DNA from 4 places in the Shewanella sp. 8A genome. Region 1 is predicted to be linked to each of the others. Evidence: predicted binding sites of a transcription regulator. Region 1 holds the regulator's gene; each other region holds the start of a gene.
The links. The regulator FliA, encoded in region 1, starts transcription of late flagellar genes. The targets are predictions, from matches to a motif close to CTAAAGNTNNNNNNNNNNNNGCCGATA.

Region 1 (7,522 bases):
TGTTAAGCAAGGCGGTGTTGTGGCATTAGTTGGTCCCACTGGAGTGGGGAAAACCACTTCCTTGGCTAAACTGGCCGCACGCTTTGCTGCTCACCATGGTGCTGACCAAGTGGCATTGATTACCACAGATCATTATCGTATTGGCGCCTATGAGCAATTGGCCACCTATGGCAAAATCATGGGCTGCCCAGTCAAACAAGCCCATGACCTTGCTGAACTAGAGCAAATTCTGTATCAGTTTAGAAATCGCAAGCTAGTATTGATAGATACCGCGGGTATGGGCCAACGAGATATGCGGCTTTACCAGCAACTTGATAATTTAACTGCAAATAGCAGAATACCTATCCGCAGTTATCTGGTACTGTCTGCCACAGGACAGCGCCGCGTGCTGCAAGATGCTGTAAATCACTTTAAACGCATTCCCTTATCTGGTGTTGTACTCACCAAACTTGATGAATCTGTGTCTTTAGCGGGCGCATTAAGTGTGTTGATCCAAAGTGGATTGCCATTAAGTTATGTTACGGATGGGCAGCGAGTGCCCGAAGATATGAAAGTTGCTGATACTTTGATGCTCGCTGAGCAAGCATTAGCGGCCTTAGAAAACACAGAACAACAATCGTTACCAGACACAGCGTGGTCAGATAATATGACCTGTGCATTTGAGTAGAGTTATGACCCTGGATCAAGCAAGTGGTTTACGTATGATGAATCAACCCTATAACGAAAAAGTGAAAGTAATCGCGGTTACGGGTGGTAAAGGTGGTGTGGGTAAAACCAGCGTATCCATCAATACTGCCGTAGCATTAGCCGAGAAGGGCAAGCGTGTCTTAGTGCTTGATGCTGACCTTGGCTTAGCAAACGTCGATGTCATGTTAGGGATCCGTGCTGAACGTAACCTTTCCCATGTATTGTCTGGCGATGCTGAGTTAGATGACATTATTGTCCGGGGGCCTAAAGGTATTGGGATTGTGCCAGCCACATCGGGTACTCAGGGCATGGTTGAGCTAAGTCCTGCGCAACATGCGGGCTTAATTCGTGCTTTCAGTGAGATGCGCACCCAGTTTGATATCCTCATCGTGGATACTGCCGCGGGGATTTCTGACATGGTACTCAGTTTCTCCCGTGCGTCACAGGATGTGTTGGTTGTTGTTTGTGACGAACCAACGTCTATTACTGACGCCTATGCGTTAATCAAAATCCTCAGCCGTGAACACGGCGTCTTCCGCTTTAAAATTGTTGCAAATATGGTGCGTAGTTTACGCGAAGGTATGGAATTGTTTGCTAAACTCAGTAAAGTGACCGACAGATTCTTGGACGTGGCACTTGAATTAGTTGCGACCATTCCATTTGATGAAAATTTGCGTAAATCGGTTCGCAAGCAAAAGTTAGTGGTTGAAGCTTATCCTAAGTCTCCCGCTGCGATTGCTTACCAAGGTCTAGCGAATAAAATTATGAGCTGGCCAGTACCACAGCAACCTGGTGGGCATTTGGAGTTTTTCGTTGAGCGCTTAGTTCAACGACCAGATTTTCAAGAGGAAAAAACGAGTGAATAAAGCCGCAGCGTATACTTGTTTAGACAATAAAACGTCAATCGTTGAACAGTATGCACCGTTGGTTAAAAGAATTGCACATCACTTGCTCGCCAGATTACCTGCCTCTGTGCAGTTAGATGACCTGCTACAGGCGGGGATGATGGGATTATTAGAAGCATCATCTAAGTTTGATGGCGGTAAAGGTGCAAAGTTTGAAACCTTCGCCGGCATAAGGATCCGTGGCGCCATGTTGGATGAAATCCGCCGTGGCGATTGGGTTCCTCGTTCTGTCCACCGAAATAATCGTCGAGTTGCCCAAGCCATTGATGAATTAGAGCAAGTGCTAGGTCGTGATGCGCGCGACACAGAAATTGCAGAAAAACTTGATATGACGCTCGATGAGTACCATCATATTCTTAATGATGTTTCTGTTGGTAAAATCATAGGGATAGAAGACTTAGGCGTATCACAGGATATACTCACTACAAGTGATGATGTTAGCGATGGTACGTTTGAGGTCTTGGCAGAAACCCAGTTTCATTCTGCACTTGTTGAGGCGATAAAATTATTGCCCGAAAGGGACGCGCTAGTGCTATCGTTATATTACGATGAAGCATTGAATTTAAAAGAGATTGGCGCCATTCTTGAGGTAAGCGAATCGCGTGTTAGCCAGATATTAAGTCAGGCAATGTTGCGACTCAAAGGCAAACTCAAGCATTGGACATAAGTATAATTATTAATTGAGCACTGAATGTCAGCTCACCGGAGGAAACCTTGGACAAGAATATGAAGATTCTCATCGTTGATGACTTTTCGACAATGAGACGTATCATCAAGAACTTGTTGCGAGACTTGGGCTTTAACAACACCCAGGAAGCGGACGATGGCTCAACCGCCTTGCCAATGTTGCAAAAAGGCGATTTTGATTTTGTCGTTACAGACTGGAATATGCCAGGCATGCAGGGTATCGATTTACTTAAAGCCATTAGGGCCGATGACTCCTTGAAGCATCTACCGGTATTAATGGTCACTGCCGAGGCAAAACGTGAACAAATTATTGCTGCTGCACAAGCGGGTGTGAATGGGTATGTGGTAAAGCCTTTTACCGCAGCAACATTGAAAGAGAAGCTAGATAAAATATTTGAACGACTCGCTTAAGCAGGGATGAGCTATGAAGTCACATACATCAGGGCTCATCACGCTCGAGCATGCTCAGCGTTTAGTCGAACTGTTAAGCGCGAATGAACAAAATCAAGCTGATGATTTATTAAGAGAACTGGCAGCTCCTCTTCAGAGGGAACTTTTTGATGAGGTAGGCAAACTCACTCGCCAATTGCATAGCGCTCTTATGGATTTCCAAATCGATAATCGGTTAGTTGAGTTAGCAAATACAGAAATACCCGATGCTAAGGAACGGCTAAGTTATGTCATTGACATGACTGAACAAGCTGCAAATAAGACTATGGATGCTGTTGAGGAGTGCTTGCCGTTAGCGAATGCATTAACCGCGAACATCCAACAAGTGATGCCATCGTGGGACAAATTAATGCGTCGTGAAATTGCCCTCAGTGATTTTAAGGTGCTTTGCCATAACGTTCAGCATTTGATGTCGCGAAGTGAATTGGACTCAAACCGATTACGCGAATTGCTCAACCAAATATTGATGGCGCAGGATTTTCAAGACCTGACTGGACAAATGATCCGCAGGGTAATCGATCTAGTGATGGAAGTTGAAAGTAATCTGGTGTCTATGCTGACGGTGTTTGGTGAACAGCCAATGATTGAGAGTCAGATTACTCAGAAAAATAATATTGAAGCTGAAGGGCCGATAATGAATGCCGAGCTTCGTCAAGATGTAGTAACAGGTCAAGACGAAGTGGATGATCTGCTATCGAGTCTGGGTTTCTAACTGGGAGTCAATTTGATGGCCTTTGATGTAGATGAAGAGATACTCCAGGACTTTTTAATCGAGGCGGGGGAAATATTAGAGTTGCTTCAAGAGCAGCTTGTTGCCCTTGAGAATAATCCTGATGATACTGACTTGCTAAATGCCATTTTTAGGGGGTTTCACACCGTAAAGGGCGGCGCAGGTTTCCTAAGTTTGACTCCCATGGTTGATGTCTGCCATGAGGCAGAAAACACATTCGATTTATTGCGTACTGGCAAGCGCAGTGTCACAGCAGAATTAATGGATATTATTCTTCAGGCTGTTGATGCAATTAACACCATGTTTGCTCAAACCCAGCAGGGAGAGCAACAAGATCCTGCTGATGCTGCATTACTTGCAAAATTAAAGTTACTTAGTTCTGGTGAGCCTCTGCCGTCAGAATTAGGACAAACTGCGTCAGAGCCTGAATCTATTGCTGAGCCCGAACCCGAGCCCGTTATTGAAACTGTTGTTGACGTTGTCGCAGTTGAAGAGATGCCTGTTGAGGCTGCGAGTTCTTCAAACTCAAGTATTGATGAGATTAATGAAGCGGAGTTTGAGGCTTTGCTTGATGCACTGCACGGTAGTGGAAAAGGTCCCGGTGTGACTAACACTACTAATGCTGATGTTGTGGCAGCGCCCACTGCGTCAATTCCCTCTGTATCAAATACAGCCAAGCCCAAAGTACAACAAGCTACCAGCTCGGGTGATGATATCACTGACGATGAGTTTGAAGCCCTGCTTGATGAGCTTCATGGTTCAGGAAAATTTAATGGCAAAGTAGATACACCTATATCACCTCAGCCTAAGGTTGAAACTGTTGCTGTGCCAGTGTCAACACCAACTGCTGTTGCTGTCGATTCAGACGAAATTACTGACGATGAATTTGAGCGTTTACTCGACGAACTTCATGGAAAAGGTGGGGCACCAGCCAAAGCTGTTGCAAAAGTGGAATCTGCGAAACCGACTCCCACTCCTGCCACATCTGCTGCGGCTCCTGCTGTGCCTAAAGCCAGTGTTACTCCGGTAACCCCTCCAGCGGTTAAACCTCAGGCCGAAGTTGCGCTCGCCGAGAAGGCTCCTGTTAAAGCGGCCGCTGCCGCATCAGCAAATGTTCCTCAAGGTGAAACGACCGTTCGCGTAGATACTGCACGACTCGACCAAATCATGAATATGGTGGGAGAGCTAGTATTAGTACGTAACCGTTTGGTGAGTTTGGGCATTAGTCGTGATGACGAAGAGATGTCTAAGGCGCTCGCGAATCTAGATTTAGTGACTGCTGATTTGCAAGGCGCGGTCATGAAAACCCGTATGCAGCCTATCAAAAAGGTTTTTGGCCGTTTCCCTCGCGTTGTTCGTGATTTAGCCCGTACGCTCAATAAAGAAATTGATTTAGTGTTGGTCGGTGAAGAAACTGATCTTGATAAAAACTTGGTTGAGGCGCTGGCGGATCCTTTAGTGCACTTGGTTCGTAACTCGGTCGACCATGGTATTGAAATGCCAAATGACCGTGAAGCCTCTGGCAAACCCAGGACGGGGACGATTACTCTATCGGCAAGCCAAGAGGGTGACCATATTCTGCTAAAAATCGAAGATGATGGCGCAGGTATGGATCCCGAAAAGTTAAAACAAATTGCCATTAAACGTGGCGTGCTGGATGAAGATTCCGCTGCGCGTATGACGGACAACGAAGCTTATAACTTGATCTTTGCCCCAGGCTTTTCAACCAAGGTCGAGATTTCAGATATCTCTGGTCGTGGCGTGGGAATGGACGTGGTTAAAACCCGTATCACCCAACTCAACGGTACTGTGCATATTGACTCGATGAAAGGCAAAGGCACCATACTTGAGATTAAAGTGCCGTTAACCTTGGCAATTATGCCAACACTTATGGTCGATGTGGCTAAACAAGTTTTTGCATTACCTTTATCCAGTGTTAATGAGATTTTTCATCTCGATCTTACCAAAACCAATATTGTTGACGGACAACTCACTGTCATCGTTCGCAACAAGGCCGTGCCGCTATTCTATCTAGAGCATTGGTTGCATCGAAATAAAACTACCTTCAAACATGGTGACAAGAAACATGGTCATGTCGTGATAGTGCAGTTAGGTATGATGCAGATCGGTTTTGTTGTGGATGCACTGATTGGCCAAGAAGAGGTGGTGATTAAGCCACTGGGAGCCTTGTTGCACGGTACGCCAGGTATGGCTGGGGCAACGATTACATCCGATGGTGGTATTGCGCTTATCTTGGATGTTCCTGGGCTATTAAAGCATTATGCGAAAAATAAAAGTTAGTTCCCAAGTTAAGGAATGGAATGGCCATTAAAGTATTAGTCGTTGATGACTCAAGCTTTTTTAGACGACGTGTTAGTGAAATAGTCAATCAAGATCCTGAACTGGAAGTGATCGCGACGGCTGCTAACGGGGCTGAAGCGGTGAAGATGGCTGCTGAGCTTAATCCCCAAGTAATCACTATGGACATTGAAATGCCTGTCATGGACGGTATCACCGCTGTCCGTGAAATCATGGCAAAGTGTCCAACCCCGATTCTGATGTTTTCATCGTTAACCCATGATGGCGCTAAGGCCACCTTAGACGCCCTAGATGCTGGTGCGTTAGATTTTTTACCTAAACGTTTTGAAGATATCGCGACGAATAAAGATGAAGCGATTTTGTTATTGCAGCAAAGAGTCAAGGCTCTTGGTCGTCGTCGAATTTTCCGTCCAGTGGCGCGCCCTAGCGTTGCCCCAATTCCCCCAAGACCAAGCACTGGCTCGGTATTAGGGAATGTGGCCACACCTGTTCAAAGTGCACCTGCGCCAGTGCGCACGTCACCAGTATCGTCTATTCGTGCTAGTGGTAAGCAATACAAATTATTGTTAATCGGTACGTCGACGGGGGGGCCTGTCGCCTTACAGAAAATTTTGACTCAGTTTCCAGCAAATTATCCGCATCCTATTTTGCTGATCCAACACATGCCAGCCGCTTTTACCCCAGCATTTGCAAATCGTTTAAATGGTTTATGTAAAATCGAGGTAAAAGAAGCGGCAAATGGCGATATTTTGCGTCCAGGTTGTGCGTATCTAGCGCCAGGTGGAATGCAGATGATGGTAGAGCGTACAGGCGTCACAGGCCGAATAAAAGTGCTCGCTGGTAGTGCTGAAATGAATTATAAGCCTTGTGTCGATATCACTTTTGCTTCAGCCTCAAAAGCCTACGGTGGAGATGTGCTTGCTGTAGTGTTAACTGGAATGGGGGCTGATGGCCGAGAAGGAGCACGCATGCTTAAAGCTGCCGGTGCGACCATTTGGGCGCAGGATGAAGCGAGTTGCGTCGTTTATGGCATGCCTCAAGCAGTGGCCAGTGCGGGAATTGCCACTCAATCCATTTCACTGGAGCACATGGCTGAATCGATTTTAAAAGAGTCTGCACGTGGCTAGTAGCAAGTCACAGATAAGCACAAATATTGTGCTTATTATGGTGCTAATGATGATGACGATAGTTTGTCTTGGTGCCTTAAGTTTCGATTATCATCGAAAAAACATAAAATTGCTTGCTGATGTTAAACGCTTAGCATCGACCCAAGTCGTGCTCATGGTGCCTGATGAACAAGCTAAGGTCATTGCTGATTGGCTTGCCACACACCCAGAACAAACTAAGGCTATGCTAAAAATGGTGGCGCCTGGTGAACATAATGCAGTGACTCTTGGGCCAGAAATGCCAGCGGCGGGTAGTAATAATATTCCGCCTTTACTTGAAAAAGTGCCAGAGATGGATAAACAACAGTTATCCTCTCAGTCACCTGCTGAATCATCAGTCTCTTTGCGTTTGCAAAATGAAGCAGCATTGACAACAGAGGTTCGACAGGAGTCGACTCAAGTTCCTGTGGTGATTTCGGAAAATGCCGACGGTGTTAAGGTGATAAGCCTGCCTAACGGTGGCATAAGAGTCACGACAAGGGAAGAAGAGTAACGTGGTGGGCCGCGTAATCATTCCACTTATAAATGGCACAGAATCAACATTTAAGAGGTCAGTGCTTTGAAAGTCTGGACCATAG
Region 2 (7,522 bases), on a different contig from region 1:
TGAACTTATCATCATCTAATTTCTGTCGGGAAAATCATGGAAAAGCTTTCAAGTTCATCACATTTTCTTGATCTGGGCGGGCTCGATAACCTGCGCGCCCAGGCTCAGAAAGATGAAAAGGGCGCTTTGAAAAAAGTTGCCCAGCAATTTGAAGGCGTTTTTGTGCAAATGCTGATGAAGAGCATGCGTGATGCTAATGCGGTGTTCGAGTCTGACAGTCCTCTCAATAGTCAATACACCAAATTTTATGAGCAGATGCGGGATCAGCAATTGTCCGTCGACTTATCGGATAAAGGTGTGCTGGGACTGGCTGACATGATGGTGCAGCAGTTGTCTCCTGAGTCAAGCCAGCTAACACCTGCATCGGTGCTACGTAATGATGGTGGCATGAAACTAGAACATGACGCTAAAGCCTTTAATATTCCTGTTCAAGCCCCATCGACTGCTGAAGCTATAAATAGCAACACTTCAGAACAAGCCGCACAAGGTGTACCTGCATCGATAGCGCGTCCAAATGTTGAATTTGAAAAGGCCGATGGTGTCACTTCTTCCTTAGACATTGACCGACCTGAACGCTTGTTGGCGATAGATACACCTAAGCCTACCTGGTCTGAGCAACCCTTATCACCGATAGAACCTGTTATCAGCGGCCAAATATTGCCGACAGTGGCATTTAGAGAAACGCAAAAGACGCTTAAGTTTGGTAGCCGTGAAGAATTTTTAGCGACGTTATATCCCCATGCCGAAAAAGCCGCTAAAGCCCTTGGCACTAAACCCGAAGTGTTATTGGCTCAATCGGCTCTCGAGACTGGTTGGGGGCAAAAAATTGTTCGCGGAAATAACGGCGCTCCTAGCCATAACTTATTCAATATTAAAGCGGATCGTCGTTGGCTGGGTGATAAAGCTAACGTGAGTACCTTGGAGTTTGAGCAGGGTATTGCCGTTAGACAAAAAGCCGATTTCCGGGTTTACAACGATTTTGAGCATAGTTTTAACGATTTTGTTTCCTTTATTGCTGACGGTGAGCGCTATCAAGATGCCAAGAAAGTGGCAGCGTCACCGACTCAGTTTATCCGTGCATTGCAGGATGCGGGTTACGCTACCGATCCAAAATATGCTGAAAAAGTGATTAAAGTCATGCAGTCCATCAGTGAAGAGCTGAAATCGATACTGCCAGGAGAAGACAAATGATCATTCTTCATAAGACATTAGTGTTGAGGAGTATCGCCTAATGGCTATCGATCTATTAAACATTGCCCGTACAGGGGTGCTCGCTTCTCAGTCGCAACTAGGGGTGACCAGTAATAACATTGCTAACGCCAATACCGCGGGTTATCACCGACAAGTAGCAACCCAAACCACCTTAGATTCTCAACGTCTTGGAAATGGTTTTTACGGTACTGGGACATATGTGTCTGATGTAAAACGTATTTATAATGACTATGCCTCGCGCGAATTGCGTATTGGCCAAACGACCCTGAGTGCGGCTGAGGCTAGCTATGGCAAGCTTAGTGAGCTGGACCAAATTTTCTCCCAAATTGGTAAAGTGATACCACAGAGCTTGAACGATTTGTTTGCAGGCTTAAATAGCTTGGCAGACTTACCTGCTGATTTAGGTATTCGTAGCTCAACCTTAAATGATGCCAAACAACTGGCAAATAGCTTGAATCAAATGCAGTCAACCTTGAACGGGCAGCTAAATCAAACCAATGATCAAATCACTGGGATGACTAAGCGCATTAATGAGATCAGCACTGAACTTGCTAATCTCAATCTTGAGTTGATGAAATCGCCTAATCAAGATCCGATTTTATTAGATAAGCAAGACGCGCTCGTGCAAGAGTTAAGTCAGTATGCGCAGGTGAATGTGATCCCCTTGGATAATGGGGCAAAGAGCATCATGTTAGGTGGTTCTATCATGTTGGTTTCGGGGGAAGTGGCGATGTCGATGAGCACGACGACGGGCGATCCCTTCCCCAACGAATTGCAATTGGTATCGACCATTGGCTCACAGAGCGTAAAAGCTGATCCTAGCAAGTTAGGAGGGCAGTTGGGGGCATTGTTTGAATACCGTGACCAAACCTTAATGCCCGCGAGCTTAGAGCTTGATCAATTGGCCTTAGGGGTTGCAGACAGCTTTAATAAACTGCAAGCGCAAGGATTTGATCTTAATGGCCAAGTTGGCGCAAATATGTTCAAAGATATTAACGATCCTCTAATGTCCTTAGGCCGTGTTGCTGGTCTTTCTGGTAATACAGGTAACGCGACCTTAGGCGTCAATATTGATGATACCAGTACCTTAACGGGTGGCTCATATGAGCTGTCGTTTACGGCGCCGTCGACCTATCAACTGAGAGATACGCAAACCGGCGCGATAACGCCGCTTACCTTAAACGGCACTAAGTTAGAAGGCGGTGCTGGATTTTCTATTGATATTAAAGCTGGCGCCATGGCCTCTGGAGACAGATTTGCCATTCGTCCAACCGCAGGGGCCGCGAATGGCATTGAAGTAGTGATGACCGATCCTAAAGGTATCGCTGCCGCGGCGCCCAAAATTACCGCAGATACTGCGAACTCAGGTAACACTCAAGTTAAGCTCACGCAAATTACTGACCGTAATGCGGCGAATTTCCCTGTAAAAGGGGGGGAGCTGACTATTCAGTTAAATACAACTGCCGTGCCGCCGACCTTTGAAGCCTTTGATGCATCAGGCGCATCACTCGGTGCTGCTGCGCCTTATACGCCACCGAGCATCAGTGCATTTGGTTTTACCTTTGAAGTTGAGAGTAGCGGCGCAGCCGCGGGTGACAAATTTACCTTCGATTTATCCTTCGCCGAGGGTGATAACTCTAATGCTGTCGCTATGGCTAAGTTGAGCGAAAGTAAAGTGATGAATGGGGGGAAGTCAACCTTAGCGGATGTATTTGAAAATACAAAAATTGACATAGGCAGTAAGACAAAAGCGGCCGAAGTGCGTGTAGGGTCTGCAGAGGCTATTTACCAACAAGCCTATGCCAGAGTAGAAAGCGAATCGGGCGTCAACTTAGATGAAGAAGCCGCCAATTTAATGCGTTTTCAACAGGCTTATCAAGCCTCTGCTCGTATCATGACTACGGCACAACAAATTTTTGACACCCTATTAACTTCAGTGCGTTAGGAGATTTAATCATGCGACTATCATCCGCGCAGATCTTTAATCAAAGCATTACGAGTGTACTGCAAAAGCAAACGGCAACTAGCAAGATCCTCGAACAGCTCAGTAGCGGCAAAAAAGTCAATACTGCGGGTGATGATCCCGTTGCGGCGCTAGGTATCGATAACCTGAATCAACGCAATGCCTTAGTCGATCAATTTATGAAGAATATTGACTACGCGACTAATCGATTAGCAGTAACTGAAAGTAAGTTGGGGAGTGCCGAAAATCTGGCATCTTCCATACGTGAACAAGTTATGCGAGCGGTAAACGGCACACTAGCGGATTCTGAGCGGCAAATGATTGCCGATGAAATGAAAGGAAGCTTAGAAGAGTTACTGTCTATTGCCAATAGTAAGGATGAATCTGGCAACTATATGTTCTCTGGTTACAGCACGGATAAAGAGCCATTTGCTTTCGACAACTCAACACCTCCCCAAATAGTTTACAGCGGTGATTCTGGCGTCAGAAATAGCTTAGTACAAACGGGTGTAGCCCTAGGGACTAATGTACCTGGCGATACTGCTTTTATGAAAGCACCAAATGGACTTGGCGATTATAGCGTCAATTATTTGGCCAGTCAGCAGGGAGAATTTAGTGTTAAAGCGGCAAAAATTGCTGATACATCAACTTATCTCGCTGATACATATACATTTAACTTCACAGATAATGGCGTAGGTGGCACAAATTTACAAGTGCTTGACTCTGCCAATAACCCAGTGGCTAACGTCACCAATTTTGATGCTACTACCCCCGTTAGTTTCAATGGCATTGAAGTTAAAGTCTCTGGTAAACCCAGTGCTGGCGATAGTTTCACCATGGAGCCACAGTCTGAAGTCAGCATTTTCGATACAATCAGTCGTGCGATCGCATTAATTGAAGATCCTAATTCAGCTAACACACCTCAAGGTCGATCTCAGTTGGCACAGATATTGAATGACATCGATAGTGGTGTCAATCAGATCAGTTCTGCCAGAAGTGTGGCGGGGAATAATCTGAAAGCCGTTGAAAGCTACAAAGATACTCACATCGAGGAACAAGTGTTGAATACATCTGCTCTTTCTCTACTTGAGGATCTTGATTACGCGTCAGCGATTACGGAATTTGCAAAGCAGCAGCTTGCATTGAACGCAGTCTCTAGCGTGTTTAGTAAGGTGGGTTCTGTTTCCCTGTTCGACTTTATTTAACAGAAAGCAAAGACCTATCCATCTGTAAGATAAATTGTTAAAAATTTAGCCAAGCTCCAAGCCTTGGCAGTATAACTAGGAAGAGGAACTCAACATGGCTATTACAGTTAATACCAACGTGACTTCGATGAAGGCACAGAAAAATTTAAATACCTCCAGTAGTGGTTTAGCAACCTCTATGGAACGTCTATCGAGCGGTCTGCGTATTAACAGTGCGAAAGATGACGCTGCTGGTCTAGCTATTTCTAACCGCTTAAATAGCCAAGTTCGTGGTTTAGAAGTAGGTATGCGTAACGCTAACGATGCGATCTCCATTGCCCAGATTGCTGAAGGTGCGATGCAAGAACAGACTAACATGTTACAGCGTATGCGTGACCTGACCGTACAAGCAGAAAATGGTGCGAACTCAACTTCTGATATTGATGCAATTAAATCAGAAATTGATGCATTAGCCTCTGAAATCTCAGCAATTGCAAACTCTACAGCATTTGGTAACACTAAATTACTGGATGGTTCATTTTCTACTGGTAAGACATTCCAAGTGGGGCACCAGAATAAAGAGGATATTACGGTTTCTGTGTCTAAAGTGACTGCAAGTGCTCTAAAGGTGCAGGCTTCGGATGTTAAGGTTTCTACTGCAGCCCAGAGAAGTACTTCACTAACAAATATTGATGCAGCAATTAAAGCCATTGATAAGCAAAGATCAAACTTGGGTGCGATTCAGAATAGGTTAGCTTATAACATTAGTAATAGTGCTAATACTCAAGCTAACGTTGCCGATGCGAAGAGCCGTATTGTGGATGTTGACTTTGCGAAAGAAACGTCAGTTATGACTAAGAACCAAGTACTGCAACAGACTGGGTCTGCGATGCTCGCTCAAGCAAACCAATTACCACAAGTGGCGTTGTCATTGTTGGGCTAAGCTTAAGTTAGCGTATCTTTTGTAGAGTACTTTTGCCTACTTTTTCTAGCTACGATTAGAAAAGTAGGCAAAGTTTTTAATTGAAAAGCTTTATCTTTATGAAAAAAAAGATTTTTTATAAACATAAAAATTTTTTAAAAATAATACTAAAGATAAAAAAAAGATGGCCGTTAAATATACTGTAACCACTAAGACCCGCCTGGCTTAAGCAGACAGGCAAGTTTAGATAAAGCCAGGTATAAAGAGGAAACGATCATGGCCATTACAGTAAACACAAACGTTACATCTTTGAAAGCACAGAAAAACCTAAATACTTCAGCAAGCGGCTTGGCCACCTCCATGGAACGTTTATCCAGTGGTCTGCGTATTAACGGTGCAAAGGACGATGCGGCTGGTTTAGCCATTTCTAACCGTTTAAATAGCCAAGTCCGTGGTTTGGACGTAGGCATGCGTAACGCAAACGATGCAATCTCAATTGCCCAAATTGCTGAAGGTGCGATGCAAGAACAAACTAATATGTTGCAACGTATGCGTGATCTGACTATTCAGTCTGAAAACGGTTCAAATTCTACATCCGATCTTGATGCTATAAAATCAGAGCTGGACGCGCTTGCAACTGAGATTACTGCTATTGCTAATACAACAGCATTTGGTAACACTAAGTTACTGGATGGTTCATTTTCTACTGGTAAGACATTCCAAGTGGGACACCAGAATAAAGAGGATATAGCGGTTTCTGTGTCTAAAGTGACTGCAAGTGCTCTAAAGGTACAGGCTTCGGATGTTAAGGTTTCTACTGCAGCCCAGAGAAGTACTTCATTAACAAATATTGATGCAGCAATTAAGTCAATTGATAACCAAAGGGCAAAATTAGGTGCTATACAAAACCGTTTAGCTTATAACATCAGCAATAGTGCTAATACGCAAGCTAACGTTGCTGATGCGAAGAGCCGTATTGTAGACGTTGACTTTGCGAAAGAAACATCGCAAATGACCAAGAACCAAGTGTTACAACAAACGGGTTCTGCGATGTTGGCACAAGCTAACCAATTACCTCAAGTGGCCTTATCACTACTTTAATAACATACTGAAGTATAAGGCTCTAAGGGAGGTTCGGCGACGGATCTCCCTTTGCCACATAAATGGTCATTAAAGTTATAGTGTTTGTTAGGCAGTTAAAGACAAATGCTTAAGATGGTGAGGTATCGCTATGGATATTAATATAGCAAGCACATCAATGGCGGCTTCAAACCGTGTTGATTTGGCTCAAGTACCACTGAAAGCACCTACGGCGGATGTTGAATTAAAACGCGATGCTGCCGTATCTGCGGTTGAACAGTCTACAGAGCAGAGTGCGGCAGAGAATGAACAAAATCCAAGAAAGTTAACTCAAGTGGCATCTGAGCTTTCTGATATGATGTCAATGATGCGTAAAGGACTTGCTTTTAAAGTAGATGAAAACTCTGGTCAAGCCGTCGTCACTGTGTTGGATAGAGATACGGGTGATGTGATTAGGCAGATGCCCAGTGAGGAAGCGCTCAAGTTAGCCGAAAAACTGTCTGAAGTGACTGGGCTTTTGATGAAAACAGAGGCTTAAAATTCACACAATTTTATATATCCGTTGATAGGTAAGAGGTTTATATGGCATTAACAGCGACAGGTATTGGTTCAGGGTTAGATGTTGATAAGATTGTAAAAGTATTAGTGGATGCTGAAAAAACTCCTAAAGAAGCAATGTTTAAAGCACAAGAAGATAGCATTAAAGCTGAGGTTTCTGCTATGGGAACCTTAAAAAGCGCACTGACGACATTTCAGGATGCCGTAAAAAAATTACAAACCGGTGAGGCTTTAAATCAACGCAAAATATCCGTTAGTAATAGTACATATTTAACTGCAACTGCTGATAAAACAGCTCAAACAGGTAGTTATGCTATTAAAGTTGAACAGCTCGCTGTCAATCATAAAATTGCTGGAACGAATGTAACTGATCCTGCATTAGGTGTCGGTGAGGGGAGTCTAGCTTTTGGGGTCAATGGTAATAATTTTTCCGTGGACGTATCGGCAACGGATTCTCTTGATGCGATAGCGAAAAAAGTCAATGAAGCACCCGATAATGTCGGTGTCACTGCCACCGTTATAACCAGTGACGCCGGAAGTCGATTAGTTTTTAGTTCCGATAAATCTGGCGAAGATAACCAAATCAGCATCACGGCTACAGAT
Region 3 (7,522 bases), on a different contig from region 1:
CAGGTTCTCATTAAAAGGAACGGTGATTTTTAATGATTTATTTTAAATTTATGATTTTTATTATTTTATATGATTTTTAGATTGAGATTTTTAGTGTGATCTGACTCACGCTTTATCGGGTGGGGAAATTAAGCGTGAGCAATGTCACCTTATGAAATATGAGTTAATCTGAAATTTAATAACGGTTAATAAAGCTGTTTACAGCAATGCAGCTGCACAACTCCATTTTGTTAACAACTATAGTCAGTCATTATCTATATTTTTTATGGTAGGTTGCTTGAGTTAAGCTTCGCATCATCTCATCGTACAAACTCAAAACAACTTACTGCCCCAGCCGAGCTTACTTCGCAACACATGGAAGTAATTATGGCCTTTAGGATGGATAAGCCTAAGTTGCTCAGAGCTGCGGCGCACGATGATCTCATCGCCGGGTAATACCGCTAAATGCACATGGCCATCACAGCTAACCTCAAGGTTTTCGCCATTTTCAGGGGAAACCACCATCTTAATGGTGCTGCAAGCATCGACCACAATAGGGCGGCATGACAAGGTGTGTGGAAACATCGGGACTAAAATTAATGCCTGTAAATTGGGGGTGAGAATCGCCCCACCTGCTGACAGTGCATAGGCGGTTGACCCCGTGGGAGTGGAAACTATCATGCCATCGGCGCGTTGGCTGTACATGAATTGATTGTCAATATAGACCTCAAATTCAATCATGTGAGCGATCTTACCCGGATGCAGCACCGCTTCATTCACCGCTGTATTACTGGCTTTTAGCTGTCCATGGCGATAGACCTCTGCCTCAAGTAAAAAACGGTGCTCGGTATCAAACTCACCATCGAGCACTTTAGCTAGCGCCTCTTCGAATGCATCCGGCGGTAAATCCGTTAAAAAGCCAAGGTTACCACGGTTTACACCAATCACGCCCACATCGAAGCGCGCCAGTACTCTGGCGGCGCCGAGCATATTGCCATCACCGCCAACGACTATCGCTAAATCACAACGCTCGCCAATCTCTAATAAATCAACCGCCACAATTTGTGGGCCTAACTCAGTTGCTACCCGCTCTTCTACGAGGACTTCATAACCTTGCATCGTCAGCCAGTGGTGCAGACGTTTGAGGGTTTGATTTGTCCCTGGATGATGCGGCTTACCAATTAGGCCAATGGTGTGGAACTTTGTGGTCATATTTATGCTAGATCTGGCCTTAGGCCTTGAAACGTCAAAATTGATCCCCATAATATGCCCAGAGTATTTAGAAACAAAGCATTTTTAGCTGGAGTGAAAATGAGCAACGAGTCGATTAAAGCAGAACAGGATCTGATCCAAGAGGGTGTAGAGTCTGAAGTTTCTACCGAAGAAGCAAGTCTGATTGATGAGCTTACCCAAGCCAATTTCCGTATTGAAGAGCTGGAACAGTTACTCGCTGACGCTTTGGCGAAAGTTGATGAGCAAAAAGATTCAGTAATACGTGCAGCTGCCGAAGTGGATAACATTCGTCGTCGCGCTGCGATGGATGTAGAGAAAGCCAATAAGTTTGCTCTGGAAAAATTCGCCAACGAATTGCTGCCAGTGATAGACAATATGGAGCGAGCGCTGCAAGGGACTAATCCGCAGGATGAAACCACTAAAGCTATCTATGAAGGTGTTGAGTTAACACAAAAGAGTTTGTTGACCGCTGTGGCGAAATTTGGTGTAAAACAAATTGATCCTCAAGGACAAGCCTTCAACCCTGATCAACATCAAGCGATTGGTATGCAACCAAGTGCTGAATTCCCAGCCAATACTGTGATGTTAGTAATGCAAAAAGGCTACGAACTGAATAGCCGTTTATTGCGCCCAGCCATGGTGATGGTGTCTCAAGGTGGTCCTAGCCAAGAGTCTGCTTCGATTGATATTGAAGCGTAAGCGATAAAACGTTAAACCAATAAAAAGGACTGCAGATGCAGTCCTTTTTAGTTTAAAAATTTTATTGTAAGTTAATCAGTAGCTTATTTTTCATAAACTGGGAGCAAGCTCCCTTGAGCTTAATTGGCGAGATAGGCATTAATCTGCGCTAACATGCCTTCGGCATCGAGTTGTAAGTCATGGATCACTTCTTCTGGTGATCCATGTTTAATAAACTCATCGGGCAAGCCAATTTGTAGTACAGGTTTAGGCATTTTAAGCTTTTGCAGAAGCTCTAGCACACCTGAGCCAGCGCCGCCCATAATGGCGTTTTCTTCCACTGTGACGAGCACATCGTGGGTTTGCGCCATCTCTTTGACTAAATCCACATCCAGCGGTTTCACAAAGCGCATATCGACCACTGTTGCATCTAAACTCTCTGCGGCAGTGAGTGCTGCGGCTAAGGTAGTCCCGAAGTTAAGCATCGCGATACGTTTGCCTAAACGCTTAATCACCCCTTTACCAATTGGCAGTGCCGTCATGGCTTCAACTTGAGTCGCACCTGTTGCACTACCTCTTGGATAGCGTACCGCGCTTGGGCCTGCATCATAGCAATATCCGGTATACAGCATCTGGCGACATTCATTTTCATCCGATGGCGCCATAATCACCATATTTGGGATACAGCGCATAAAGCTTAAATCGAACGCCCCTTGATGGGTTGGGCCGTCGGCACCGACAATACCTCCACGGTCAATCGCAAATAGTACGGGTAAACGCTGCAATGCGACGTCGTGGATCAGCTGATCATAGCCGCGTTGCAGGAAAGTCGAATAAATGGCGACCACAGGTTTATAGCCCTCACAGGCAAACCCTGCGCCTAAGGTCACCGCATGTTGCTCGGCAATGGCTGCATCAAAATATTGTTTTGGGAAGCGCTGCGAGAACTCCACCATACCCGACCCTTCACGCATGGCAGGGGTAATGCCTAAGACTTTTTCATCCTGCTCAGCGATATCACATAACCATTTGCCAAACACTTGAGAGAAGGTTGGTAGTCCCGGCTTAGTCGCTGGCTTCTTAAATTGTGATGGGTCAAATTTAGGGACGGCGTGCCAACCGATAGGATCTTTTTCTGCTGGCTCATAACCGCGACCTTTTTTGGTCATAATGTGTAGCACTTGTGGCCCCTTTAGATTGCGCATATTGCGCAGGGTTTCCACTAGGGCATCGACATCGTGGCCATCGATAGGGCCGATATAGTTAAAGCCTAACTCTTCAAACAGTGTGCCAGGAACCACCATGCCTTTGAGGTGTTCTTCGGTGCGCTTGGCCATTTCTTTGATAACAGGCATGCCCTTGAGCACTTTCTTGCTGCTTTCACGAATCGTGGTGTAGAAGCGGCCTGACATCAATTGGGCTAAGTGATTGTTGAGTGCGCCGACATTTTCTGAAATCGACATTTCATTATCGTTTAGCACCATCAGCATATCATTGTGCAAATCACCCGCGTGGTTCATTGCCTCGAACACCATGCCGCCTGTCATTGCACCATCGCCAATCACGGCAACCACTTTACGGCCTGCCTGTTCTTTTTCGGCTGCAACGGCCATGGCTAATGCGGCACTGATGGAGGTGCCTGAGTGGCCTACGCTAAAGGTGTCATATTCACTTTCTTCCCGCCAAGGGAAGGGGTGTAAACCGTTCTTTTGCCTAATGGTGTGCATTCTATCACGGCGACCAGTGAGGATTTTATGGGGATAGGCTTGGTGACCAACATCCCAAATCAAACGGTCAAACGGGGTGTTATAGACATAATGCAGGGCAACAGTCAGCTCGACAGTGCCAAGCCCAGAGGCAAAATGTCCGCTGGACATGCCAACGGACTTAAGAAGGAACTCCCGCAACTCATCGGCCAATTGGGGTAATAGGGCCTGTGGAAGCTGGCGGAGTTCATTAGGTGTGTTGGCCTGTGCCAACACCGGAAACTGAGAAATGTCCAAACTCATAGCGAGATACTTCGTCTCTTTTTATATTCTTCGCTCAATAATATAGCGGGCGAAGTCTGCAATTAACTGGCTATTGTATGGCAATTTAGCCAGCGCTGATAGTGCCTCTTGGATCAGTTGCGCGGCGGTATCTTTTGCGCCTTGCAGTCCAAGTAGTTGCGGAAAAGTACTCTTATTTGACTCGGCATCTGAGCCTTGAGGTTTGCCGAGTTCTTCCGTGGTGGCAATAATGTCCAGAATATCGTCTTGGACTTGGAAGGCAAGTCCTACGGCATGGGCAAATTCCATCATAGTCTGATATTGATCTTTTGGCGCGTTCGCGGCGATCAAGGCTAACTCAACGGCGCAGCTGATCAGCGCCCCTGTTTTCATATTATGCAGTTGAGTTAATGCTTTAAGATCAATGTGCTTATCGGTGGAGGCTAAGTCGATGGCTTGACCGCCGCACATCCCCCGATAACCAGAGGCTTTTGCCAATGCTCTGACCATAGCGATATGTTGCTCGCTGGTAATCCCTGGCACGGCTTCAGTCACAATCTCAAAAGCTAAAGTTTGTAGTGCATCCCCAGCAAGAATTGCGGTGGCTTCATCGAAAGCGATATGCACTGTGGGTTGACCACGGCGAAGTGCATCATCATCCATAGCGGGTAAATCGTCATGGATTAACGAATAGGCGTGGATGCATTCAATCGCGGCGGCGCAGGCATCGAGTTTTTCAAGTGCTACGCCAAACATTTGCCCGACACTGTAAACCAAGAAGGGACGAATGCGTTTTCCCCCTAAAAGGGCGCCATGGGTCATCGCGGCTTTTAACTGAGGAGCTGTATCTTCGAGTGTACTAAAACGTTGTTTTAATTGGTTATCAACTCGTTGTTGATATTCTTTTATTGCATTGACTAACACGCTTATTCGCCCTCAACGGCATAGGGAGAGAGGGGCGCATTTTCATCCTGCTTGAGTAAAATGGCCACTTTTTGCTGAGCTTGTTCAAGTTTTGCCTGGCTGTTACGCACCAGATTGATGCCTCGTTCAAATTGTTTTAACGCATCATCGAGAGAGACATCGCCCTGCTCTAACTCAGCAACGATGCGCTCGAGTTCACCAAGGGATTCTTCAAAACTGAGATTTTCGGGTTTCTTTGCCACGTTAATAATTCCTTTGAAAGAGCGGACACAAGGTATATCAGGGCGGCTCAAGGGTCAAATTCAGTCGATGGATATTTGCTCGATAGCACGCTTTGTTGCTGAATTTTTTTCAGAAAATAGAAATTGCCGCTAAACTTGCTTAGAGCTTGTCCGATAAATGACAATAGTAGCATTATGCTTATAATCATCTTAAGACATCATAAAATAAGGCTTGGGTTAAGACCAAAGTGTTAACCGTTGACGGATGACATTTAGTGTTATTTTGCCAATAGAGTCAGTATCATGTCGTTTATACAGAATATTGAGGAGCCGTTGTGGATTTAGCTACAGTTATTGGACTAGTCGGGAGCTTTGGTTTTATCCTTTGGGCCATGGTAACCAGCGGCGGCATTGCAATTTTTATCGACATTCCTTCCGTCTTTATCGTGTTTGGTGGTTCCTTCTTTGTCGTGATGATGAAATTCAATTTAAAACAGTTTTTAGGTGCGGTAAAAATCGCAGTAAAAGCCTTTATGTTTAAAATTGATAAACCTGAAGATCTTATCGAACAATCAGTGACGATGGCTGATGCGGCGCGTAAAGGTGGATTTCTTGCTCTTGAAGAAGCACAAATTTCCAACAGTTTTATGCAAAAAGCCGTCGATATGTTAGTGGATGGTCATGACGGTGAGGTGGTACGTGCCGCGCTTGAAAAAGATATCGCCCTCACCGAAGAGCGCCATCGCAACGGCATCGCCATTTTCCGGGCTTTTGGTGACGTAGGACCCGCGATGGGGATGATTGGTACCCTAGTGGGCTTGGTGGCGATGTTATCCAATATGTCGGACCCGAAATCGATTGGCCCTTCAATGGCGGTTGCGTTGTTAACTACCCTATATGGTGCGGTAGTGGCTAACATGGTGTGTATTCCTATCGCCGATAAATTAAGCCTTAGAATGGGTGAGGAAATGCTAAACCGTAACTTGATTATGGATGCGGTATTGGCGATTCAAGATGGCCAAAACCCTCGAGTAATTGAAGGCTTTTTGAAGAACTATCTTGCTGAAAAACAGCGGAAAATCGATACAACGGACGGAGAGTAGCCCATGGCTAAGTGCAACTGTCCACCGCCCGGAGCACCACTCTGGTTGGCAACATTTGCCGATTTGATGTCCCTCTTGATGTGTTTCTTCGTGTTGCTGCTGTCATTCTCCGAAATGGATGTGATGAAGTTTAAGCAGATCGCAGGTTCGATGAAGTATGCATTTGGGGTGCAAAACAAAGTCGAAGTTAAAGATATTCCTAAGGGGACCTCGGTGATTGCCCTCGAGTTCCGTCCTGGTCGTCCCGATCCCACGCCGATTGAGATCATCAACCAACAAACCAATGAAATGACCGAACCCACGTTGGATTTCCAAGCGGGGGAAGATGATAGTGCGGGTGGGGTACAACAACAGAACGGTTCGCAGCGAGGTGGTGAAGCAACGGCCACTGCTCAAGAAACCGCTGATGCGGTGAAGGCCGAGGCTGCGGCAGCGCAGGATAAGATCAATCAGCAAGTGAAAAAAATGGCGCAGGAGCTCAATAAAGAGATCACTGATGGGGCGATTGAAATTGAGTCACTTGGACAGCAAATTATTATTCGCATCCGTGAAAAAGGTTCATTTGCCTCAGGCTCTGGTTTCCTACAACCGCGATTTAAACCAGTGGTGCGCTCGGTCGGTGAGTTGCTCAAAGATGTGCCGGGAATTATCACCGTATCGGGTTACACCGACGATATGCAGATAAGTGATGAGCTCTATAGCTCAAACTGGGATCTCTCCAGTAAACGTGCTGTAGCTGTGGCTGATGTGTTATTGCAGGTCAAGGGTTTTGATCCTAAACGGATGAAAGTGGTCGGTATGGCCTCAAATAATCCAATTGTCCTAAATGATTCGCCTGAAAATCGTGCGCGAAATCGTCGAGTTGAGATTGCGATTGAACAAGGTAAAGCAAAAGAATCCGAAGAAATTCAAGTAGGTAAATAGTTTTTAATCCAAATCAGTTATTTGATAAAAACGCCGTGACTTGCTCACGGCTTTTTTATTTGGGCTTTTTTGACTATAAGTTCAACTGTGCGTAAGCGCACGCCACGAGCAGCCCTTGTGTGGAAACAGGTGCGCCAATCGCCGTGAGTTTGTTATAATCCGGCGATTATTCTTTTAACCAATTTTGCTGTTGCCAAAATTGCCCGCGGAAATCCCATGAAGTTTATTGTAAAGCTGTACCCAGAAATCATGATGAAGAGTAAGCCTGTGCGCATGCGCTTCACTAAAATGCTTGAAACCAACATCCGTAACGTGCTCAAAAAAGTTGATGAAGATGCTAAAGTGCAACGTCAATGGGACCGTATTTGGGTAAAGGTGCCAAATGATAAACCTGAATTAGCTCAGGCCTTTGGTGAGCGTTTAGCCTGTATCCCTGGGATCGCCCATGTAGTGCAAGTGGATGAATACAGCT
Region 4 (7,522 bases), on a different contig from region 1:
TGCACCAATCATGGCGGTCACATCATCACTGGCGCCATAAAACTGTTCATGGCCGACTTTGACTATCACGCCGAGCAGCAGCAAATAACCCGAGCGGATTTTGCGGTGTATATCCTGCACTGCACCAAAGGTAAATAGGCCATGTAACATGCCGCTCAAGCCCACATAGCCAAATAATTGTGGGTAACCTAAATACAGACCAATGCCTTCAAACAGACAAAGCAGGATAAACAGCGCGGTTAATCCCTTAAGCTGGTAATGAAAGTGGTGCAAAAACAGCACTACCCATAATCCCGCGAGGTTCATCAGCAGGTGCCAATGATTGGTATGTAGTAGATTACCGGTAATCAGGCGCCACCACTGGCCGTCACTGATATCGCTGCGTCGATAGGCGAGCAGATTATCTACGCTTGGGGTAAAAAGTCCCGTAACATACAAGAGCGCGCAGAGCAGACTGACGACAAGCGCCAGCCAATAGGGGCCGAGTTTTGTTAACGTCACCAGTCTCACGCCTGCGGTTTACCCGTTTCAGTTGCCTTGTCGAGCGAGGTCATCACCTCTGCTTTATTTTGCAGGTAATCCTCTAAGCCTCGTTTGCGTAGATGACAGGCTGGGCAATCACCGCAACCATCGCCAATAATGCCGTTATAACAGGTCAGGGTATGGTGGCGAACTAAATCGAGCTGCTGATATTTATCGGCTAATGCCCAGGTTTGGGCTTTGTTGAGCCACATAAGCGGAGTGATGATCTCAAGCTTTTTATCCATGCCTTGCACCAGTGCCGATTCCATCGCGCGGACAAAGTCGTGGCGACAGTCGGGATAACCCGAAAAATCGGTTTCACACACGCCGGTGATAATCGCCTCAGCCCCTAACTGATAGGCGTAGATCCCCGCTAGGGTTAAAAACAGAATATTACGCCCAGGCACAAAGGTATTGGGCAGGCCGTTTTCCATCAACTCGTGGGATACGGGGATCGCATCCCGGGTGAGGGCTGAAATCGCTAACTCATTGAGTAAGCTCACATCCATCACTTTATGGCTAGTGATCTTTAAGCGCTTGGCGAGGGATTTAGCAACTTCAATTTCTTCACGGTGACGTTGACCATAATCGAAGGTGATCCCGTGGACTTCATCAAACTGAGTTAAGGCTTGAATAAGACAAGTCGTTGAGTCTTGTCCGCCACTGAAAACCACTACCACCTTTGAAACTGATGCTGCTGACATAGGATCCACTTAAATTGACACATAAAATAGGGCGTAAGTGTAACTCAGGCGCTAGGGCTTGCAAACTCTTTGCTGGCGCGTGGCGACGGGTATATCGCTCTTGGTATCACTCTGTCTGAGGCGGTAAAAACTTGCAGCTGCAGCTAAAATCCTCTATAACTGCCGCCCCAGAAAAACGGAACGCTAGCATGAATTACCCAGTCAACGAAGTCTTTGAAACCATTCAAGGTGAAGGTGTCTTTACCGGAGTGCCCGCCATTTTTGTGCGTTTACAGGGTTGCCCTGTGGGATGTGCTTGGTGTGATACGAAACAGACTTGGGATCTGCTTGAGGAAAACAAGGTGTCACCCGAACAAGTGATTACCGTCGATGGTTCCGTGGGGCGCTGGGCTAACCATACGGCGCAGAGTCTTATCGAGGCGTTCAACGCTAAGGGATATACGGCGCGCCATGTGGTGATCACTGGTGGTGAGCCTTGCATGTACGATCTGCATGAATTAACCCACACGCTCCATGCTGCCGGCTTTGCCACTCAAATCGAGACCAGTGGCACCTTTGAGGTGAAGTGTGATGCTGATACCTGGGTGACTGTCTCGCCCAAGATCAATATGAAAGGGGGTTATAAGGTGTTAGCGCAGGCCTTGACCCGCGCCAACGAGATAAAGCATCCGATAGCGACCGAACATCATATCGACGAACTCGATGAGTTACTCAAAGGGATTGATGTGTCAGGGAAAACTATTTGTCTGCAACCCATCAGCCAAAAACCAAGGGCAACGGAATTAGCGATGAAGGTGTGTATTGCCCGCAACTGGCGTTTATCGATTCAGACCCATAAGTACTTGAATATCGATTAATCGCTACTTAGCGCTGTGCACTTTTCTTTAACGCTCCGAATGGGGCGTTTTTTTATCAGCAAAATCTATGAATTAAAGACAATAGTCTTAAGTAAGCGATAAAAAATAACTTTGGATAAGGTGGAATGCTAGAAAGAAAACTTGGGGAATAAAGCGGTATATAGCGTGATATGAGAAAGAGTGGTGGAGGGAGAAGGATTCGAACCTTCGAAGGCGGAGCCGTCAGATTTACAGTCTGATCCCTTTGGCCACTCGGGAACCCCTCCACATATTTTCTTCAACTTTTAGTCTTACTCATCGAGTCTGATTTTAAAGTTATCTTAAATCTTGGCCAGATTTAAGGGTAAAGCAAGTTTACAGCAGACTAACGATTGACGAACAACAGAAGATAAAAGTGGTGGAGGGAGAAGGATTCGAACCTTCGAAGGCGGAGCCGTCAGATTTACAGTCTGATCCCTTTGGCCACTCGGGAACCCCTCCACGAGTATCTTTTATAGCATCGCTAATTGTTAGTGCAAATGGTGGAGGGAGAAGGATTCGAACCTTCGAAGGCGGAGCCGTCAGATTTACAGTCTGATCCCTTTGGCCACTCGGGAACCCCTCCTCAATTGCGGCCGCCATAGTAGTCAGAAACCTTAGGCATGTAAAGTCTAAATATGAAAATTTTCCTAAAGTTCTTGTTCAACTGGTCGATTAACTGACAACGAGTTGTTTTAGCGATGTTTTTTTATGCAAATCGATGTTCCTTTAATCAATGAAGCCCAAATTGGCTCCCGCTTAAATGCGGCAATCGAACACAACAGGCGAGGTGAGTTTGCCCTGTTGCTGTCGCTATTGTCTGCTGACGCGAGGGACATGGCGCAGTTTCAATGGCAAAAAGAACTCGATACTGCCGAAAAACTACAACGTCAGTTTGAATTACCACCAAAACAAACGTTAGTGGCGGATTTATCCTCAGACAATCATATTATCGACAATAGCGCCGTGTTTATGCAGCAAGGGGCAAGAGCATTTCAATTGCAACAGGCCTTGCGACCGGAAGCATTAGTGATCCGAGGTGGTGAACCCATCGCCATCGCCGAAGCCTTAAGTAACTGTGAGTTTACAACTCGCTTGCGTCAGCGGGGACAATTGCCATCTCCTCAAGTTGAAATCATGCACTTTGCCGATCAACTGGCGATCCAACGTAATTTGATCCCACGCTTAACCAGTGCTTAATGCTACTGAGGCTATTTATTATCAAAGGTATTATTTCGGGTAATAAGCGTGAGCAATACCAGAGTCTCTCTCATCATCATTCCCTATAATTAGTCGTTAGTGATATTAATGTTGAATCGCTTATGTTGAGTTTTTAACATGAGACCATTAGAGAGGATAACCCTATGAAAGGTATCATTGCAGGACAAACCCCCACAGTAAACGACACATGTACCGATTGCGGCAGCTTTGTCGACATCGGTGCTGTGATTGATGAACAAGATACTGTGCTTGAGTTGCAGTTTACGGGTGGCGAGGCGGAAAATGAGGCGGCAAAGATGGTTGAGCGTGCTCAGACACGTTTTCGACACACGCAAGCGAGCGTTACTCGAGGTGAAACGGGGGTGACGCTCAAACTGGTATTTGATGTCAGTGTCGAAAAAATGATTTTCCAGTTAGAGAATGGTCTATAGCGCAACCCCTGTGATACAAGTCGAGGTTAATTTGTAATAAAGTGTGGCCGATGTTGCGGTTTTAAATGTAGATAGTATAATCTGCGTCAACAAAAACAATGATAAATCGGCTCCATTAACACTCCTATCTTTAGTGTGTTAGTCGCAGCAGTATCGTTTTACCCAACACGAAGTTTTGTAGGGATCAGAGTGAAGCGACGTCAGCATCAACACTTATTAGAGTCTTTAGTCCATTCTACGGCAAAGCAGCAGGGTGATTTCACTAAGACGGCAGAGTTAGCGACAGAGCTACTGTGTCAGAATTTAGCGGTCTCCTTGGTGTCGGTGTGGATTTTTTCTGCCGAGCAAAACACCCAATCTCTCGTCGCCCAGTTTGGGGCGATGGCGCTGCAGGACATCTACCGTCCTAAACTGCTGCAAACGGTGCCGCGTTATTTAAATGAACTAAAAAATCACAGACATATAGATGCTGGTAATACGCTTATTGACCCGCGGTTGACAGAATTAGTCGATAGTTATTTTATTCCACGCCAAATTTTATCTAGTCTCGAAGTTGGCATCCGTATCAATGGCCATCTTGAGGGCGTGCTCTGCATTGAGCGTGCGCAGCTCACACACCATTGGCACGATAGTGAAATTCATCTGGCTTGCCAAATGGCCGATCAATTAGCCCTCACTCTTGCTACCAAACATGCTTACGATAAAGAAGAACGTCTCAGCCTTTTTCGCTGCGCCATAGAACAATCTCGTCAAATGACTATGTTGATTAACTTGCACACTGAAAAAGTGGAGTACGTTAACCAAGCCCATCAGGATATTAGTGGTATTTCGCGCAGCAGGAGCGTTGGCACTAATTTACGTGATTTAACTTTTTTCAAACAGCACAATGCGTTAGCTGAGCAGACCTTAGCAAAAATTTTCAGAGGTGAACTGGCAAAAGGTGAAGTGCAATTTAATCGTGCTGATGGTAGTCGTTATTGGCTGAAATATGTTGTGAGCCAATTTATCACCGATAGAGGCAATCATTACGCTTTAGTGTCGGGTGAAGAAAGTACGGATGAGCATAACTACAAAGCGGAGTTGGAACGTCTGGCGTGGCGTTGTAGCTTGACTGGACTTAACAATCGCAGTCACTTTAATCGAGTGCTCGAGCGAACAACACATGGGCTACTGTTGCTAGTCGATTTAGTCGCCTTTAAGCGTTTTAACGATACTTATGGTCATGAAAATGGCGACAGCCTGTTGATTGAGATTGGCCGGCGCTTAAAGCATTTTTCAGACATCAACAAAGCGACTGAAATCGCTCGTGTCGGTAGTGATGAGTTTGCGGTATTACTGACCGACGATAACGCAGTTTATGATTTGGGTTATATCAGCACCCGCTTATACCAGCATTTAGCCATGCCGATATTAATTGGCCGTGAACAAGTGGAACCTAAACCCGCACTGGCCGTGGTTGATATTGCCTCGGTGGCAAATTTATTTGCACCACTGACCTGCGCCGATATTGCAGTGCAATATGCGAAGAAGAAAAAGGGCACAGCAATTCAAGTCTTTAACAGTACATTGCTGAGTGCGTTTAAGGAAGATGCGCAAATTGAACGCGATTTGCATAGTGCTATTCGCGGTCGACAATTTGAGCTTTATTACCAGCCCTTAAGGGATCTCGAACAGCAAACTTATATCGGTGCCGAAGCGCTTATTCGTTGGCATCATCCCAAAAGAGGCGTGCTATATCCCGGCGCGTTTATTGATATTGCCGAGCAATCGGGGATGATTAATGCGATAGGCAGTTGGGTATTAGAGGCGGCCTGTCGGCAATTGAATATTTGGCAGCATCACAATGCCGATCTTAGCATGCATGTTAACGTGTCTCCGCGGCAGTTTTTTAGTGGTAATTTGTATGAACAAGTATGGCAACTCTTGACCCGTTATCGTTTAAAGCCCAAAACCTTAATTTTAGAAATTACAGAGACGGAACTCATGGGCGATATTCGCCATGCGACCTTATTGTGTCAGGAGTTGGCTGAACTGGGGGTAGGCTTGGCTATCGATGATTTTGGGACGGGTTACAGCTCGATGCGCTACCTTAAACAGTTTCCTATCAGTAAGTTAAAAATCGATCGCTCGTTTATTTCAGATTTGACGATTAGCCGCGAAAGCCAAGAAATCGTCTCGGCCATTATTGCGATGGCGAGTGCGCTCAATATTTCCTTGACCGCAGAAGGGGTAGAAACCGTTGAGCAGGAGGCGTTTTTAGCCAAGAGTTTGTGTCATCAGGCACAGGGATATTTATACAGTCCAGCCCTGCGAGAACCCGAGTTTGCGCAGTTTTTGCTGGCCGCGAAACAATCGAGTTTTATCGCCCACTAAACCAGATGTTCGTATTGGTGTGATGAAAAAATAAAGGCAATCAATTGATTGCCTTTATTTTATGAGTCGATTGTTTTATGAATCGATAGTTTTATGAGTCGATACTGTCATCAACAACTATCGTGTTAAGCAGCACTGTTTAAATTTCTTACCACTCTGGCAAACACAGGGATCGTTGCGCCCAGGGCGTTTGGCCTGCATTTGTTGTCCTTGGGTATAATACCAACGGCCCTGTTCAAATATAAACTCAGATCGTTCATAGATTGCATCAATCTCACCCGCGAGTTTATACCAAGCTTTGAAGGTCACATTGCCGCGTTGAGTACCATCGGGATAGATTTTTTCATTCGCAGCTAAGACCTCAAGCCCTAACCAATGTGGATGTGGGCCTTGCTGTAGTTGTTCGAAGGTTAAGCCATCGAGAAAGTCTACATGGTGAGTTTTAATAATGTAATCAAAATTTTTCCACACAAATGCGCAGTAGCGTGAACGCATTAGTTGTTCGGGACTGATGGCCACTTGAGTCCCAGAATCAACATTAAGGTGCAAAGTTTCACAACAGTGCTGATAAGGTTTTTGGCTGCCACAGGGACAATAGGCTTCTGGTGTCATGAGTGTAACTTGCTCAATAATAAAGATTATTACTTTGGTTTTTTACTGTCAGGTAACGGGGGAAACTGACGGCCATAGTAAAGATTTGGCACAGGCTTCGCATTCAAATAAAAACTAGGCTCGGCTCGATTGTTCATATCAAGGGTGACATTCCAGCGGTGCTGGGTGTCTTTTTGTGTGCCAATGACGAACTTGCCTGCAAATTCACTCACGGGTTCGCCAGTCTCTTCGGCGGGATAAAAACGCACTAAATAATAGCCTGTGTCGAACGCGCTGTTGCCTGATAATTTGCGGTTTAGCACCCGAAAGTCGATATCGATACGGGCCTTTTTGGTTCGGATTTTATCAAAAAAGCGTTGATAAATGGCGACAATATTATCACGGCCGTAATAAATTTCTTTACTTTGACTTTCTGACAGATAACTTGCGTCTTTCGCATAAATCTCGGCAGTGACGTCGTGATTAAGTTCATTAAATGCTTGAGTAAACAAAGGATAATTCGCATTTATCAATTGATCTGTTGTCATGCTGGTCTTGGCTTTTGAGGGGGTCGCAAAACTCGGCAGCGACAATAGGCATATCAGGGCTAGCAGCAAAAATCTCATTACATTATTCTAATCAAGCATTCATGGCGCCACTATAATGGAGGTGCCCGCTGAACTAAAGGGGTGAATGTTTACAAAGTGTGTTTCTGTTGTAAAAGTGCACACTGAGAGTGAAGAGTGGAGGAGCTTGCCATGCTGGATAATGAATCGGCACTATTTTTTGAAGAAATGGCGGGAGT

Region 2: the regulator FliA is predicted to act here: its motif matches at 5,449-5,475, upstream of M0413_RS05945 (flagellin N-terminal helical domain-containing protein).
Region 3: the regulator FliA is predicted to act here: its motif matches at 5,174-5,200, upstream of pomA (flagellar motor protein PomA).
Region 4: the regulator FliA is predicted to act here: its motif matches at 2,752-2,778, upstream of M0413_RS08620 (VC2046/SO_2500 family protein).

The regions. Positions count from the first base shown of each region.
Region 1 is NZ_JAMDJP010000027.1:20,710-28,231, forward strand. It holds gene flhF (flagellar biosynthesis GTPase FlhF) at 1-667, shown strand, start outside; gene M0413_RS17525 (MinD/ParA family protein) at 672-1,553, shown strand; gene M0413_RS17530 (RNA polymerase sigma factor FliA) at 1,546-2,259, shown strand; gene cheY (chemotaxis response regulator CheY) at 2,307-2,690, shown strand; gene M0413_RS17540 (protein phosphatase CheZ) at 2,704-3,441, shown strand; gene M0413_RS17545 (chemotaxis protein CheA) at 3,457-5,760, shown strand; gene M0413_RS17550 (protein-glutamate methylesterase/protein-glutamine glutaminase) at 5,781-6,905, shown strand; gene M0413_RS17555 (hypothetical protein) at 6,919-7,437, shown strand; gene M0413_RS17560 (ParA family protein) at 7,504-7,522, shown strand, end outside.
Region 2 is NZ_JAMDJP010000005.1:195,813-203,334, forward strand. It holds gene M0413_RS05920 (flagellar basal body P-ring protein FlgI) at 1-19, shown strand, start outside; gene flgJ (flagellar assembly peptidoglycan hydrolase FlgJ) at 37-1,191, shown strand; gene flgK (flagellar hook-associated protein FlgK) at 1,232-3,157, shown strand; gene flgL (flagellar hook-associated protein FlgL) at 3,169-4,380, shown strand; gene M0413_RS05940 (flagellin N-terminal helical domain-containing protein) at 4,475-5,302, shown strand; gene M0413_RS05945 (flagellin N-terminal helical domain-containing protein) at 5,558-6,382, shown strand; gene M0413_RS05950 (flagellar protein FlaG) at 6,513-6,899, shown strand; gene fliD (flagellar filament capping protein FliD) at 6,944-7,522, shown strand, end outside.
Region 3 is NZ_JAMDJP010000001.1:180,322-187,843, forward strand. It holds gene nadK (NAD(+) kinase) at 313-1,191, opposite strand; gene grpE (nucleotide exchange factor GrpE) at 1,291-1,911, shown strand; gene dxs (1-deoxy-D-xylulose-5-phosphate synthase) at 2,031-3,899, opposite strand; gene ispA ((2E,6E)-farnesyl diphosphate synthase) at 3,921-4,802, opposite strand; gene xseB (exodeoxyribonuclease VII small subunit) at 4,805-5,044, opposite strand; gene pomA (flagellar motor protein PomA) at 5,359-6,126, shown strand; gene M0413_RS00835 (flagellar motor protein MotB) at 6,130-7,050, shown strand; gene thiI (tRNA uracil 4-sulfurtransferase ThiI) at 7,267-7,522, shown strand, end outside.
Region 4 is NZ_JAMDJP010000008.1:177,731-185,252, forward strand. It holds gene rrtA (rhombosortase) at 1-510, opposite strand, end outside; gene queC (7-cyano-7-deazaguanine synthase QueC) at 507-1,226, opposite strand; gene queE (7-carboxy-7-deazaguanine synthase QueE) at 1,415-2,083, shown strand; tRNA gene M0413_RS08605 (tRNA-Tyr) at 2,265-2,349, opposite strand; tRNA gene M0413_RS08610 (tRNA-Tyr) at 2,479-2,563, opposite strand; tRNA gene M0413_RS08615 (tRNA-Tyr) at 2,603-2,687, opposite strand; gene M0413_RS08620 (VC2046/SO_2500 family protein) at 2,813-3,301, shown strand; gene M0413_RS08625 (DUF406 family protein) at 3,466-3,753, shown strand; gene M0413_RS08630 (putative bifunctional diguanylate cyclase/phosphodiesterase) at 3,943-6,126, shown strand; gene M0413_RS08635 (YchJ family protein) at 6,244-6,738, opposite strand; gene M0413_RS08640 (YybH family protein) at 6,768-7,343, opposite strand; gene smrA (DNA endonuclease SmrA) at 7,476-7,522, shown strand, end outside.